Regions from separate parts of the Psychrobacillus sp. FSL W7-1457 genome, predicted to be linked through region 1. Evidence: a T-box and tRNA genes for the amino acid it is inferred to sense, from the RefSeq annotation. Region 1 holds a T-box; the other holds one or more tRNA genes.
What was found. A T-box is a leader RNA that pairs with one kind of tRNA and senses whether it is charged. The one in region 1 lies ahead of NSQ95_RS11670 (valine--tRNA ligase), so its partner is inferred to be a tRNA-Val.
Positions count from the first base shown of each region.

Region 2: it encodes a tRNA-Val, which carries the amino acid that the T-box ahead of NSQ95_RS11670 (valine--tRNA ligase) is inferred to sense. The anticodon was not compared.

Region 1 is NZ_CP151993.1:2,389,807-2,396,462, reverse strand. Features, by position in the region: gene hemL (glutamate-1-semialdehyde 2,1-aminomutase) at 1-400, shown strand, start outside; gene NSQ95_RS11680 (hypothetical protein) at 629-1,315, shown strand; gene NSQ95_RS11675 (hypothetical protein) at 1,295-1,486, opposite strand; T-box leader at 1,560-1,786, shown strand; gene NSQ95_RS11670 (valine--tRNA ligase) at 1,832-4,474, shown strand; gene NSQ95_RS11665 (alpha-L-glutamate ligase) at 4,901-5,710, opposite strand; gene NSQ95_RS11660 (RimK family alpha-L-glutamate ligase) at 5,707-6,585, opposite strand.
Region 2 is NZ_CP151993.1:3,079,484-3,086,139, forward strand. Features, by position in the region: gene NSQ95_RS15070 (alkaline phosphatase family protein) at 1-1,407, opposite strand, end outside; gene NSQ95_RS15075 (potassium channel family protein) at 1,587-2,057, opposite strand; tRNA gene NSQ95_RS15080 (tRNA-Leu) at 2,451-2,532, opposite strand; tRNA gene NSQ95_RS15085 (tRNA-Cys) at 2,565-2,638, opposite strand; tRNA gene NSQ95_RS15090 (tRNA-Gly) at 2,645-2,719, opposite strand; tRNA gene NSQ95_RS15095 (tRNA-Gln) at 2,726-2,797, opposite strand; tRNA gene NSQ95_RS15100 (tRNA-His) at 2,799-2,874, opposite strand; tRNA gene NSQ95_RS15105 (tRNA-His) at 2,910-2,985, opposite strand; tRNA gene NSQ95_RS15110 (tRNA-Trp) at 3,011-3,084, opposite strand; tRNA gene NSQ95_RS15115 (tRNA-Tyr) at 3,093-3,176, opposite strand; tRNA gene NSQ95_RS15120 (tRNA-Thr) at 3,186-3,261, opposite strand; tRNA gene NSQ95_RS15125 (tRNA-Phe) at 3,266-3,341, opposite strand; tRNA gene NSQ95_RS15130 (tRNA-Asp) at 3,485-3,560, opposite strand; tRNA gene NSQ95_RS15135 (tRNA-Met) at 3,564-3,640, opposite strand; tRNA gene NSQ95_RS15140 (tRNA-Val) at 3,766-3,841, opposite strand; tRNA gene NSQ95_RS15145 (tRNA-Glu) at 3,864-3,938, opposite strand; tRNA gene NSQ95_RS15150 (tRNA-Ser) at 3,962-4,053, opposite strand; tRNA gene NSQ95_RS15155 (tRNA-Asn) at 4,060-4,134, opposite strand; rRNA gene rrf (5S ribosomal RNA) at 4,144-4,259, opposite strand; rRNA gene NSQ95_RS15165 (23S ribosomal RNA) at 4,381-6,656, opposite strand, start outside.

The sequences.
Region 1 (6,656 bases):
AGCAGGTACGCTTTCAGGCAATCCTTTAGCGATGACAGCTGGCTATGAGACATTATCACGCTTGAACGAGGATACGTATAAGTACTTCGTGAAGCTTGGTGACATGCTTGAAAAAGGATTCAGAGAAGCTGCAAGCAAATACAACATTCCACATACAGTAAATCGTGCTGGGTCTATGATTGGCTTCTTCTTTACAAATGATAATGTTGTGAACTATGACGTAGCTAAAACGGCAGACCTTGACTTATTTGCAAAATACTATCGCCTAATGGCTGAGGAAGGAATTTATCTACCACCTTCTCAATTTGAAGGAATGTTCCTTTCCACTGCGCACACTGAGGAGCATATTGAAAAAACAATTCAAGCGTTCCATACAGTGTTTGAAAAATTAGCTCGATAATAAATATTAAAAACAGACAAACGTTCTAAGCAATTAGAATGGCTTGTCTGTTTTTTTGTATTTATTTTATATTTACAATTAGTTATAAGTAGAGGCGGAACTCACTGAGAAAATAGAAAAGATAGCGGAGACTGGGTAAAACTTTTGAAAAGCTGGCATAATTGAGAGGTTTTTTTCATATTTTCTTACGTTGAAACATAATTTGTCCTATATGAAGGAGGATGAAACATGGAAGTTAAAAGTTGGGAAGTAAAGGAACAGTTCTGTTTTCCACAAAGTTTTGGAGTGCCTAAGGAAGTAAAAACAATCAATGTAACCCCACAGTATTTTCATGAGGAAATGGACAATATGGTGCATATCAACGGTATTTATCATATTACTTGTCACGTGGAGTTCGAGGAGGGTGAAGTGGAGCATCACGCAACAAGTGAATTTACGGAAATCGAAGATCTAGATTTAAACGGTGAGCTTGGTTATTTTGAATATGCGGTACCGATGAGTGTAGAGATTAGTAAAGATAGAATACAAGCCGAAACGTTACCGACAGTTAGTATAGAAACTATAAATTGCAAGGCAGAGTCTGATGGTATTGAAATCGTATGGCTAGTGAATTGTGAATATGAGACGCAACGTCCGAAAACGGAGGAAGTAGTAGCAGAGGTAAGACAAGAAATGATTGAAGAAGTAGAAGAAACCCTAGTCTTAGAGTCTAGTAGCCATAGAGAGGCCTTTGTAAGTAATGAACAGCAGTCCCCACGTACGGTACAGGAACCAGTTCCGGAACAGACTAATGTGACGATTAAAAATAGAGAAGTGGAAAGCCCGGCTGAGGATGATTCTGAGCTACAGTTTATATTTAATTTGGAGGATGGGTATACCAAGCTTTCCTTTCCATCAAATAATGTCCTTAAATAATAGAAAACCAAGAAATGCTAGAAATACTAGCAAGAGAAAATCCCATGTTGTTGGAACAATTAAAACACGAACAAGTTGAAAGCAACCGATTGGTATAATGATTCCTTTCACGTAAAAACGAGTTCTTCGTAACCAGTCGGGCAGTAAATAGGGGTTGTATCCTCTTTTCATAGTGTTTTCCTCCTTTCACAAGACTATGCTTGACGGCATATAATAATATCCTATACAATAAAAACAACTATATATGGATGCTATGAATGGGAAGAGTAAAATGACACGGTTATCTAAAGAAAGGAAACAATTTGCTGAAATGTTTCCGTTAGCCACCATTTGAAGGTAGCCCAAGAGCAGCTTTTGTGAACTAACAGTAGCAATTGCCGGTTTGAAGCCGTTATCTAATTGAGAGCGTGATGTGTTGTATTGCATCTGCGAATAAAGGTGGTACCGCGAACAAACTCCTTCGTCCTTTAGTGATGATAGGAGTTTTTTTATATTCTTTTTTAAGGAGGAAACGATATGACAAATGAGACAACGATGTCAACCAAGTATGATCCGCAGTCAATCGAAAAAGGCCGCTATGAATGGTGGTTAAAAGGTAAATATTTTGAGGCGCATCCAGAAAGTGAAAAGGAACCATATACCATTGTGATTCCACCGCCTAACGTAACAGGGAAGCTACATTTAGGTCACGCCTGGGATACAACTCTTCAAGACATTATTATTCGCATGAAGCGTATGCAAGGATATGACGCTCTATGGCTACCAGGTATGGACCATGCAGGTATCGCTACACAAGCAAAGGTAGAAGAAAAATTACGTGCTGACAATATTTCGAGATATGACCTAGGCCGTGAAAAATTTGTGGAAGAAACTTGGAAATGGAAAGATGAATATGCAGGACATATTCGCAAGCAATGGTCAAAACTAGGTCTAGGCTTAGACTATTCTCGTGAACGCTTCACTTTAGATGAGGGTCTTTCCAATGCAGTAAAGGAAGTATTTGTTAAGCTTTATAACAAAGGCTTGATTTACCGCGGGGAATACATTATCAACTGGGATCCTGCTACAAAAACAGCACTTTCTGATATCGAAGTAATTCATAAAGATATACAGGGTGCATTCTATCATATGCATTACCCACTTGCAGATGGTACTGGTTCGATCGATGTTGCAACAACTCGACCAGAAACAATGCTAGGGGATACAGCTGTTGCAGTACATCCTGAGGATGAGCGCTACAAACATTTAATCGGAAAAATGGTGAAGTTACCGATCGTTGGCCGTGAAATTCCAATCGTAGCAGATGATTACGTGGATATAGAATTTGGTAGTGGTGCAGTTAAAATTACACCTGCCCATGACCCGAATGACTTTGAAATTGGTAACCGTCATAACTTAGAGCGAATTTTAGTTATGCATGAAGATGGTTCCATGAATAAAAACGCAGCTAAATATGAAGGCTTAGATCGCTTTGAGTGCCGCAAACAAATCGTAAAAGATCTTCAAGATGCAGGTGTTTTATTTAAAATTGAAGAGCATGCACATTCGGTAGGCCACTCTGAGCGAAGCGGAGCAGTAGTTGAGCCTTACCTTTCCACTCAGTGGTTTGTAAAAATGCAGCCACTTGCAGAAGAAGCAATAAAGTTGCAAGAGTCAGAGGGTAAGGTTAATTTTGTACCGGATCGCTTTGAAAAAACGTATTTACGTTGGATGGAAAATATACATGACTGGTGTATTTCCCGTCAACTATGGTGGGGACACAGAATTCCAGCATGGTACCATAAAGAAACTGGAGAAGTGTATGTTGGGCATGAGGCTCCAGCAGACGAAGAAAATTGGAAGCAGGATGAAGATGTTCTAGATACATGGTTCTCCTCTGCGTTATGGCCTTTCTCTACGCTAGGCTGGCCGGATGTAGAAAACGAAGAGATGAAGAAGTATTACCCAACGAATGCCCTTGTTACAGGTTATGATATTATATTCTTCTGGGTGTCACGTATGATATTCCAAGGAGTAGAATTTACAGGAACTCGACCATTCGATGATGTATTAATTCATGGCCTTGTACGTGCAGAAGATGGACGTAAGATGTCTAAATCCCTTGGAAATGGTATCGACCCAATGGATGTAATAGATAAGTACGGAGCAGATTCACTACGCTATTTCTTAAGTACTGGTTCTTCTCCAGGACAAGATTTACGTTTCTCAGTAGAAAAAGTAGAGGCTGTTTGGAACTTTGCCAATAAAATCTGGAATGCTTCACGTTTTGCATTGATGAATATGGATGGATTGAAATACGAGGAAATTAATTTAGATGGGAAAAAATCCGTTGCAGATGCTTGGATCCTAACTCGTTTAAATGAAACAATCGAACAAGTAACAAGACTTTCCGATAAATACGAGTTCGGTGAAGTTGGTCGTGCCCTATACAACTTCATCTGGGATGATTTCTGTGACTGGTATATCGAAATGTCGAAGCTCCCACTAAACGGAGAAGACGAAGAAGCGAAGCATATGACTCGGTCGGTTCTAGCATACGTATTAGACAACACGATGCGTTTATTGCACCCATTCATGCCTTTCATAACAGAAGAAATTTGGCAAAACCTACCTCATGAAGGCGAATCTATTACCGTAGCGACATGGCCGACAGTAAATGAAGAGCTTTCTGATCAAAGCCAAGCAGCAAGCATGAAATTACTAGCAGAGATCATTCGCTCTGTTCGTAACATCCGTTCAGAGGTACAAACACCGATGAGCAAAAAAGTACCGTTATACATTTCTGCAAAAGATGCAGATACGCTAGCAGTACTAGAAGCAAACGCAAAATATTTAGAGCGTTTCTGTAATCCAGAGCCTCTAGTAATCGGTCAAGACCTCGATGATCCAGGTCAATCGATGTCAGCAGTAGTAACAGGTGCTCTTTTATACCTTCCATTACAAGGCTTAATCGATATTGATGCTGAAAAAGCACGTCTGGAAAAAGAATTAGAAAAATGGGCAAAAGAAGTGAAACTAGTTCAAGGGAAATTATCCAATGAACGCTTCGTATCAAAAGCTCCTGAGGCAGTAGTTGCTGAAGAGCGTGCAAAAGAACAGGATTACCTCGAAAAACACGCAACCGTTCTAAAACGTATTGAGGAATTAAATAGCTTGTAAAAAAGCAAGTGCAAGTGTAGCCAGTACCGATGAGGTATCTGGCTACACTTTTTTAATGGATAATGGTGTTTTAATATATTGCTGAGATGGAGCAATGGTGAGTGGGAAGTATTGTGAAGATGGTGCAGAACCTTGCAGAGACGGGGTAGAACCTTGCGGAGATGGAGTGGAACTTTGCGGAGACGGGGGAAAATCTTGCGGAGATGGAGTGAGTAGAACCTTGCGAGTGATAATGTGAAGCGGTGATGGAAAACGTATTAAAGAGATGGCAAAAAGAGTTGGGCGAACGGGTCGGAAGTGTTGCAGAAATGAGATGAAGTGTTGCGCGAAATAAAAGTATTGCGGGAAATAGAGAGAGTGTTGCACAACTGGCTGGAAGTATTGCAGAAATGAATGGCCACATAAACAAATAAAAGTACATCAAGCTTAACGCTCGATGTACTTTTTTAAATGCTCATCAATATATTTCATAATTGGTATAGCGATATCCGTCTGGGTTGTTTGATAATATGATCTTGCTCCAACAGGATCCTCTAATTCATTGAATAGCCATCTGCCGTCGGGTAGAAGTAAGAAATCAATTCCTACGTAATCGCTTTTAATGGCTTTTGCTATTTTAATCACATCTGATTCTTGAGTTGCAGAGAGCTCATATTTTTCTACGGTACCACCTAACGTGAAATTGGATTTAAAGCTATTTGGGGCACCGATTCTTTTTACTGCTCCAATTACCTCGCTACCTAACATAAATACTCTTACATCGGTAGCATTCGTTTCTACATAAGCTTGAGCGATAATGGTCTGGGATGAAAAGTCACTTAGAAATACATCTGCATCTTGTGGTTCCGTACACCTTTCTACCTGCATTCCCCCATGTCCGCCAGTCGTCTTAAGTACAACCGGATAATCTCGTATGTCTTCAACGTTGTTAATTTTATAGGTTGGAACTGTAGCGATTCCAAGCATTTGAACTAGCTGGATTGCTTTCCATTTATCATTAGCAATGACGTTGACCTCTGATCGGTTGAACATGGGAACACCGCGTTGCTCTAACTTTTTTGAAAGCTCAGGATTCCTTGCTCGGAAGAAAATGAAATCACAATCCGGAAATTCAGTTTGATTATCGTCTATAACGGTAAGAGAATGGCCATAAGTTTTTGCTGCTTGGATTAGCCGATCTATAAAGCTTTGATTTCGCTCAATCTCTTTATATTCATATATCAATAGGCCGTTCATATAACAACAGCACCAATTTTAGATAAAATGTAGTTGATCATCGCATCTCCTACGTTAATGCCTGTGACGTTATAAATGTTACGTATATGGGCTACTCCGTTAACTTCACATACTAAAGGCTCTTCATTTTCCCCAAACAGAAGATCTACTCCTGCGAACTCAGCATTCAGTGCAGTAGCAGCTTGAATAGCTACTTCTTTTTGTCTTTCTGTTAAAATAATTTCAGTTGCAGTTCCACCGTTAGTAATATTAGCCCGGAAATCTGTAGCTGATTGGCGATGCATGCAAGCAACGACTTGTCCACCTACCACATTCACCCGTATGTCTCTTCCTCTGCTAGATTCAATAAATTGCTGGAATACATACTCTACTCCCTTTAGTTCTTCTACTTTATCAAAGAACTGCTCTCTTGTTTCTATTAGGTATACACGCTGACCAAAGGAGCCATGCGCTTCTTTAATAATCATTGGCAGTTGAAGTATTTGTAGCACATGTTCGTAATAACCTGTATGCATAATAGTGAATTCAGGATAAACTTTTGGTGCTATGATCGTTATTGGCATTGGTACATCAGCTTTTGCTAGCTCGAGATATTGATGTGCTTTGTTATCACAAATCTCAATTACACTAGGATCATTGAACACTGGTATGCCCGCATTCTTCAGATATTTCGCAAGCAAAATATCTTTATCTAGAAAGACGACAAAATCAGGCCTCGCTGATAAGCTTTCATGAACGTTCATCAGAAGTTCATAATTCTTTACTAAAATAGCTTGTAAGCCTTTTTTCTCTGCGGCTTCTTTAAGGAGGAGAGCCTGATCGAGAAACTTATCATGTGTAAGACTACCATTGTAAATGATCCAACAAGTTTGCATAATTAAATGACCTCCACGGGTACGTGTTATAATGTGTTCACAAGAAGTTTAGCAGAAAAGTAACCAAGACG
Region 2 (6,656 bases), 690 kb from region 1:
TTCAATAAATTCGTAAGAAGGCTTTGCATCTACTATGATAACTTTTCCGGTTTGGGAGTGGAGTGCTCCGTACAGCCGAGCTAGTCCATCAGGATATGTGTGATAACGTAAAGTTCCTTGCTCATCTTTTATATCTAAAAGAGACAAATCTCCATCTAATTGCCACGACTGCTTATATTCATCCATATAAGGACCATTTGGAGAGAAGGTGAGTTCTTTATCGTCTGAGCTTACAACATGATTTATTTGTTGTTCATCGCTCCATGCAATAAAACCTATTCGTTCATCCTTTTTTAAGCTTTCTACTATATCAGAAAAAGGAATTTCTTCATCATTTAAATAGATGTAGGCCATTCGTTCATTCACTGCGATGGCTAGTTGTGTATTTTCTTTTCCTTTTTCTAAGAAGGTGTACCGCTTTAACAATTCATTCAAATCAATTAAAGCCGTTTCCTTTTCTTCCTTAACTGCAGATTGACCACTATCACCAAGGACTATCCATGTAACCTCTTCTACTGCCTTTTCCCAAGAGCCAAAATTATTTAACAGCTCTTGCAGTGCTTGGTCAGCCTTCTCAATCCCAGATTCATCACCAGGACCGTTTCTATGTATGGACGCATCCGCATCAGGGAGATAGGCTAGTGTAAAGGTAGGTAGGTTCCCTTGTTCAATTAGATAAGTCAGTTCATTAGATGTAAACTCATTATTTACTCCCATCCTCTTCCAAACGTATTTATATCGATCGTTCTCTGGATTGTATTGAGATAAGCCACCGAGCGACAAAAGCAATGGCCCATTCACCTTTATTTCTTTTGGCAATAGATCTGTAATAGAAAGAAGCTTAGGTACTTGTAAATCCTGCTTAAAGCTTCCCCGGTATAATAGACCATTAATAGAAGCTGTGTGTATTTGAGCACTTGCCAATTGTTCATGAATCGTTAGAACTTCTTTACTTAAATGGGTTTCATTCAGATGAATAACACTATCAGCCACTACATTTTTAACCCCATTGTCCCATATCTCCGCGATTCCACTTCCATAACTGACCATGCGTGCCTCATCTTTATTAAACCAAATCAACCCGGGGATTTTATGCTGATTTGCATATGTTCCAGTCAACAAGGTGCTATCAATTGTAACGGACATTGTTGGATAAGAACTAATAAATTCTGGATAAAAATCCCCATTATTTATTAAAAATGAAAATGCAGGTGCCTCTCCCTCTTTTATCGTCTTTTGCAATGGTTCTGCCATTAAAGAATCGACAACAATAAGAACGATCGGCTTTTTAGTAGCTTCGATCTTTACATCATTAAACTTTTTAGTTGGAGACATCGAAATAGCTAATATAAGTCCTCCACATACAACAACCAATATAGCTAATATGATTAGTATTGTTTTCTTCACTTTTAGTCACCTATCTTCCATTCATAGTGTTAGTATGGTGATTTCCAAATGATTACATGCTTATTTAATGATAAAAACTCATGGCTTTCGACTAAATGTGTACAAAGATATTCTTGGACCAGCCATTTATATAAAAATGATATCCTCACCAGTTGGACTACCTTTATAGAAAAGATGCATCAATTACCTGGTTGCCCATCATTGTCACTGCCTTGCTCATCTTCATTTTCATTTTTTGCACCGTCTCCACTGCTACCTTCTGTTTCATCCAAAGCTCTTATAAAAAATGCCGTTGGTAACAAAAGACCAATTGCTGCTTGTATTAGTGCAAAGAACCGTGCCTTTCCCACAGGCACCAAGTCACCATAGCCTACTGATAAAATGGTTACTCCACTGAAATAGAGATAATCTAAAAAATTCTCTCCTCCATCCTTCCCCTCTTCAGTGCTGACTCTTACTACATCTCCTTCCATAGACAATAAGTAATAAAGAACAGCAAATCCAAAAGTAATGCCAAGCATAGCGAAAAATAGCTTTTGGAATAAAGTTGACTGAAAATAGCTTTTCTTATATTTATGACCTGAAAAGAAATAGTATAAGGTTGTTACCATAAATAAGATCGTCAATCCCATTAGTATCGTAGAAAACATGCGTCTATTCCTCTCTGTCTCTCGAGTCCATCCAGTTTGAGTTGTATGAAGTTTTATTAATGTCGATATGACTATCTTGTCAATCGAATGTAAAAATATACAAAGTAACTAATATGAAAACGGAAATATAGATACGCATTCAATTCTTGAAAAAGTGAATGTACAGGTATTGAGACATTGAAAAGATTTTCAAGAGCTATTCTAACAATTTAAGTGATTTTCATTTTAAGCAAATATAACTTTTTTGATATAACTATTACTTCTTCCGAGACATTCAATTACTCCTATGCACGGGATTTTAGCTTATTTCAGTCCTCTTATTGAAACAACAAAAAAGACCTCTAACAAGTAGTTAGAAGTCTTGATATGTATGACTTTATGTCATGAATATGATACCGGTGGTCGGGGTCGAACCGACACATCCGAAGATACGGGATTTTGAGTCCCGCGCGTCTGCCAATTCCGCCACACCGGCATATTAAAGGCAGTAAATACTTTTTTAAAAATTGGAGGCGGCAACCGGATTTGAACCGGTGATAAAGGTGTTGCAGACCTGTGCCTTACCACTTGGCTATGCCGCCTTAATTTGGAGCGGAAGACGAGGTTCGAACTCGCGACCCCCACCTTGGCAAGGTGGTGTTCTACCACTGAACTACTTCCGCAAATAACTGGGGTACCTGGATTCGAACCAGGGCATGACGGAATCAAAATCCGTTGCCTTACCGCTTGGCTATACCCCAATGGGGCGACCGATGGGAATTGAACCCACGAATGCCGGAATCACAATCCGGTGCGTTAACCACTTCGCCACGACCGCCACAGAATAAAAAAAAGAGCTAACCAGATAGAATATGGGGCGACTGATGGGAATTGAACCCACGAATGCCGGAATCACAATCCGGTGCGTTAACCACTTCGCCACAACCGCCATTATTCAAAGTTAACTTATTATTTGGCAGGGGCAGTAGGAATCGAACCCACATCAAAGGTTTTGGAGACCTCTATTCTACCGTTAAACTATGCCCCTATAAAAACTGGTGGAGGGGGACGGATTCGAACCGCCGAACCCTAAGGAGCGGATTTACAGTCCGCCGCGTTTAGCCACTTCGCTACCCCTCCACTAGACAGTGGTGCCGGAAAGAGGACTTGAACCCCCAACCTACTGATTACAAGTCAGTTGCTCTACCAATTGAGCTATTCCGGCGTAATGGTGGCTCAGGACGGAATCGAACCGCCGACACAAGGATTTTCAGTCCTTTGCTCTACCGACTGAGCTACTGAGCCTCTTCGATTTACGCTAAGCTGTACAACTCTTTGTCAGCTTCACTCACTCATTCAGTCACGTACTTTAGTACGCTCCTTCTTTCGTTCGATTGCTTCCTCGATTTGCTTGCTTATCCTAAATCTCTAACATATTGAATAATAAATGGCGGTCCCGACCGGGATCGAACCGGCGATCTCCTGCGTGACAGGCAGGCATGTTAACCGCTACACCACGGGACCATTTGGTTGCGGGGACAGGATTTGAACCTGTGACCTTCGGGTTATGAGCCCGACGAGCTACCGAACTGCTCCACCCCGCGACAATAATATTAGATGAAATTTAAATCATCCTACGCATTTAGTGAGTTTTACGTCTTCCACGCTTCGCTTTCTTCGTGAAGCGATTTGCTCCACCCCGCGATAATAATACTTGCTAAATTAATAATGGTGGAGGATGACGGGCTCGAACCGCCGACCCTCTGCTTGTAAGGCAGATGCTCTCCCAGCTGAGCTAATCCTCCGTAATGCTGGTTTAAAATTAAATGGTGACCCCTACGGGATTCGAACCCGTGTTACCGCCGTGAAAGGGCGGTGTCTTAACCGCTTGACCAAGGGGCCATTATGTATTAGAGAAATCTATCTGGCGGAGAGCAAGGGATTTGAACCCTTGAGACAGTGTTACCCGCCTACACGATTTCCAATCGTGCTCCTTCGGCCACTCGGACAGCTCTCCTAGAAATGGCTCCGAAGGTAGGACTCGAACCTACGACCGATCGGTTAACAGCCGATTGCTCTACCACTGAGCTACTTCGGAATAATATCCGCCTAGCGACGTCCTACTCTTGCAGGGGGAGACCCCCAACTACCATCGGCGCTGAAGAGCTTAACTTCCGTGTTCGGTATGGGAACGGGTGTGACCTCTTCGCCATCATCACTAGACTTGAATAATTATTGAAAGACAAGTTCTATTATATCAACTATGTAGATTATTACAAGCATTAATTTAATAAAAATTTATTCTTTCAAAACTGAATAAACTGACATCTTAGAAACAAACAATTTGGTTAAGTCCTCGATCGATTAGTATTCGTCAGCTGCACGTGTCGCCACGCTTCCACCCCGAACCTATCTACCTCATCGTCTTTGAGGGATCTTACTTACTTGCGTAATGGGAAATCTCATCTTGAGGGGGGCTTCGTGCTTAGATGCTTTCAGCACTTATCCCGTCCACACATAGCTACCCAGCGATGCCCTTGGCAGAACAACTGGTACACCAGCGGTGTGTCCATCCCGGTCCTCTCGTACTAAGGACAGCTCCTCTCAAATTTCCTACGCCCACGACGGATAGGGACCGAACTGTCTCACGACGTTCTGAACCCAGCTCGCGTACCGCTTTAATGGGCGAACAGCCCAACCCTTGGGACCGACTACAGCCCCAGGATGCGATGAGCCGACATCGAGGTGCCAAACCTCCCCGTCGATGTGGACTCTTGGGGGAGATAAGCCTGTTATCCCCGGGGTAGCTTTTATCCGTTGAGCGATGGCCCTTCCATGCGGAACCACCGGATCACTAAGCCCGTCTTTCGACCCTGCTCGACTTGTAGGTCTCGCAGTCAAGCTCCCTTCTGCCTTTACACTCTTCGAATGATTTCCAACCATTCTGAGGGAACCTTTGGGCGCCTCCGTTACACTTTAGGAGGCGACCGCCCCAGTCAAACTGCCCGCCTGACACTGTCTCCTACCCGGGTTACGGGTATGGGTTAGAATTTCAATACAACCAGGGTAGTATCCCACCGACGCCTCCTCCGAAGCTGGCGCTCCGGGCTCTAAGGCTCCTACCTATCCTGTACAAGTTGCACCAAAATTCAATATCAAGCTACAGTAAAGCTCCACGGGGTCTTTCCGTCCTGTCGCGGGTAACCTGCATCTTCACAGGTACTATAATTTCACCGAGTCTCTCGTTGAGACAGTGCCCAGATCGTTACGCCTTTCGTGCGGGTCGGAACTTACCCGACAAGGAATTTCGCTACCTTAGGACCGTTATAGTTACGGCCGCCGTTTACTGGGGCTTCAATTCGCACCTTCGCTTGCGCTAAGCACTCCTCTTAACCTTCCAGCACCGGGCAGGCGTCAGCCCCTATACTTCACCTTACGGTTTTGCAGAGACCTGTGTTTTTGCTAAACAGTCGCCTGGGCCTATTCACTGCGGCTCTTCTAGGCTATTCACCCAAAAGAGCACCCCTTCTCCCGAAGTTACGGGGTCATTTTGCCGAGTTCCTTAACGAGAGTTCTCTCGCTCACCTTAGGATTCTCTCCTCGACTACCTGTGTCGGTTTGCGGTACGGGCACCTCCCACCTCGTTAGAGGCTTTTCTTGGCAGTGTGAAATCAGGAACTCCGGACATACGTCCTTGCCATCACAGCTCAATGTTACAGAGTGCGGATTTGCCTACACTCACACCTCACTGCTTGGACGTGCATAACCAACAGCACGCTTACCCTATCCTACTGCGTCCCCCCATCACTCAAACGGTGGGGTGGTGGTACAGGAATATCAACCTGTTGTCCATCGTCTACGCCTATCGGCCTCGACTTAGGTCCCGACTAACCCTGAGCGGACGAGCCTTCCTCAGGAAACCTTAGTCATACGGTGGATGGGATTCTCACCCATCTTTCGCTACTCATACCGGCATTCTCACTTCTAAGCGCTCCACCAGTCCTTCCGGTCTGACTTCAACGCCCTTAGAACGCTCTCCTACCACTGATACCAAAGGTATCAATCCACAGCTTCGGTGATTTGTTTAGCCCCGATACATTTTCGGCGCAGCGTCACTCGACCAGTGAGCTATTACGCACTCTTTAAATGATGGCTGCTTCTAAGCCAACATCCTGGTTGTCTAAGCAACGCCACATCCTTTTCCACTTAACAAATACTTTGGGACCTTAGCTGGTGGTCTGGGCTGTTTCCCTCTTGACTACGGATCTTATCACTCGCAGTCTGACTCCCAAACATAAATCATTGGCATTCGGAGTTTGTCTGAATTCGGTAACCCGGGATGGGCCCCTAGTCCAAACAGTGCTCTACCTCCAAGATTCTAACGTTTGAGGCTAGCCCTAAAGCTATTTCGGAGAGAACCAGCTATCTCCAGGTTCGATTGGAATTTCTCCGCTACCCACACCTCATCCCCGCACTTTTCAACGTGCGTGGGTTCGGACCTCCAGTAAGTGTTACCTCACCTTCATCCTGGACATGGGTAGATCACCTGGTTTCGGGTCTACGACCACATACTCATTCGCCCTATTCAGACTCGCTTTCGCTGCGGCTCCGTCTTCTCAA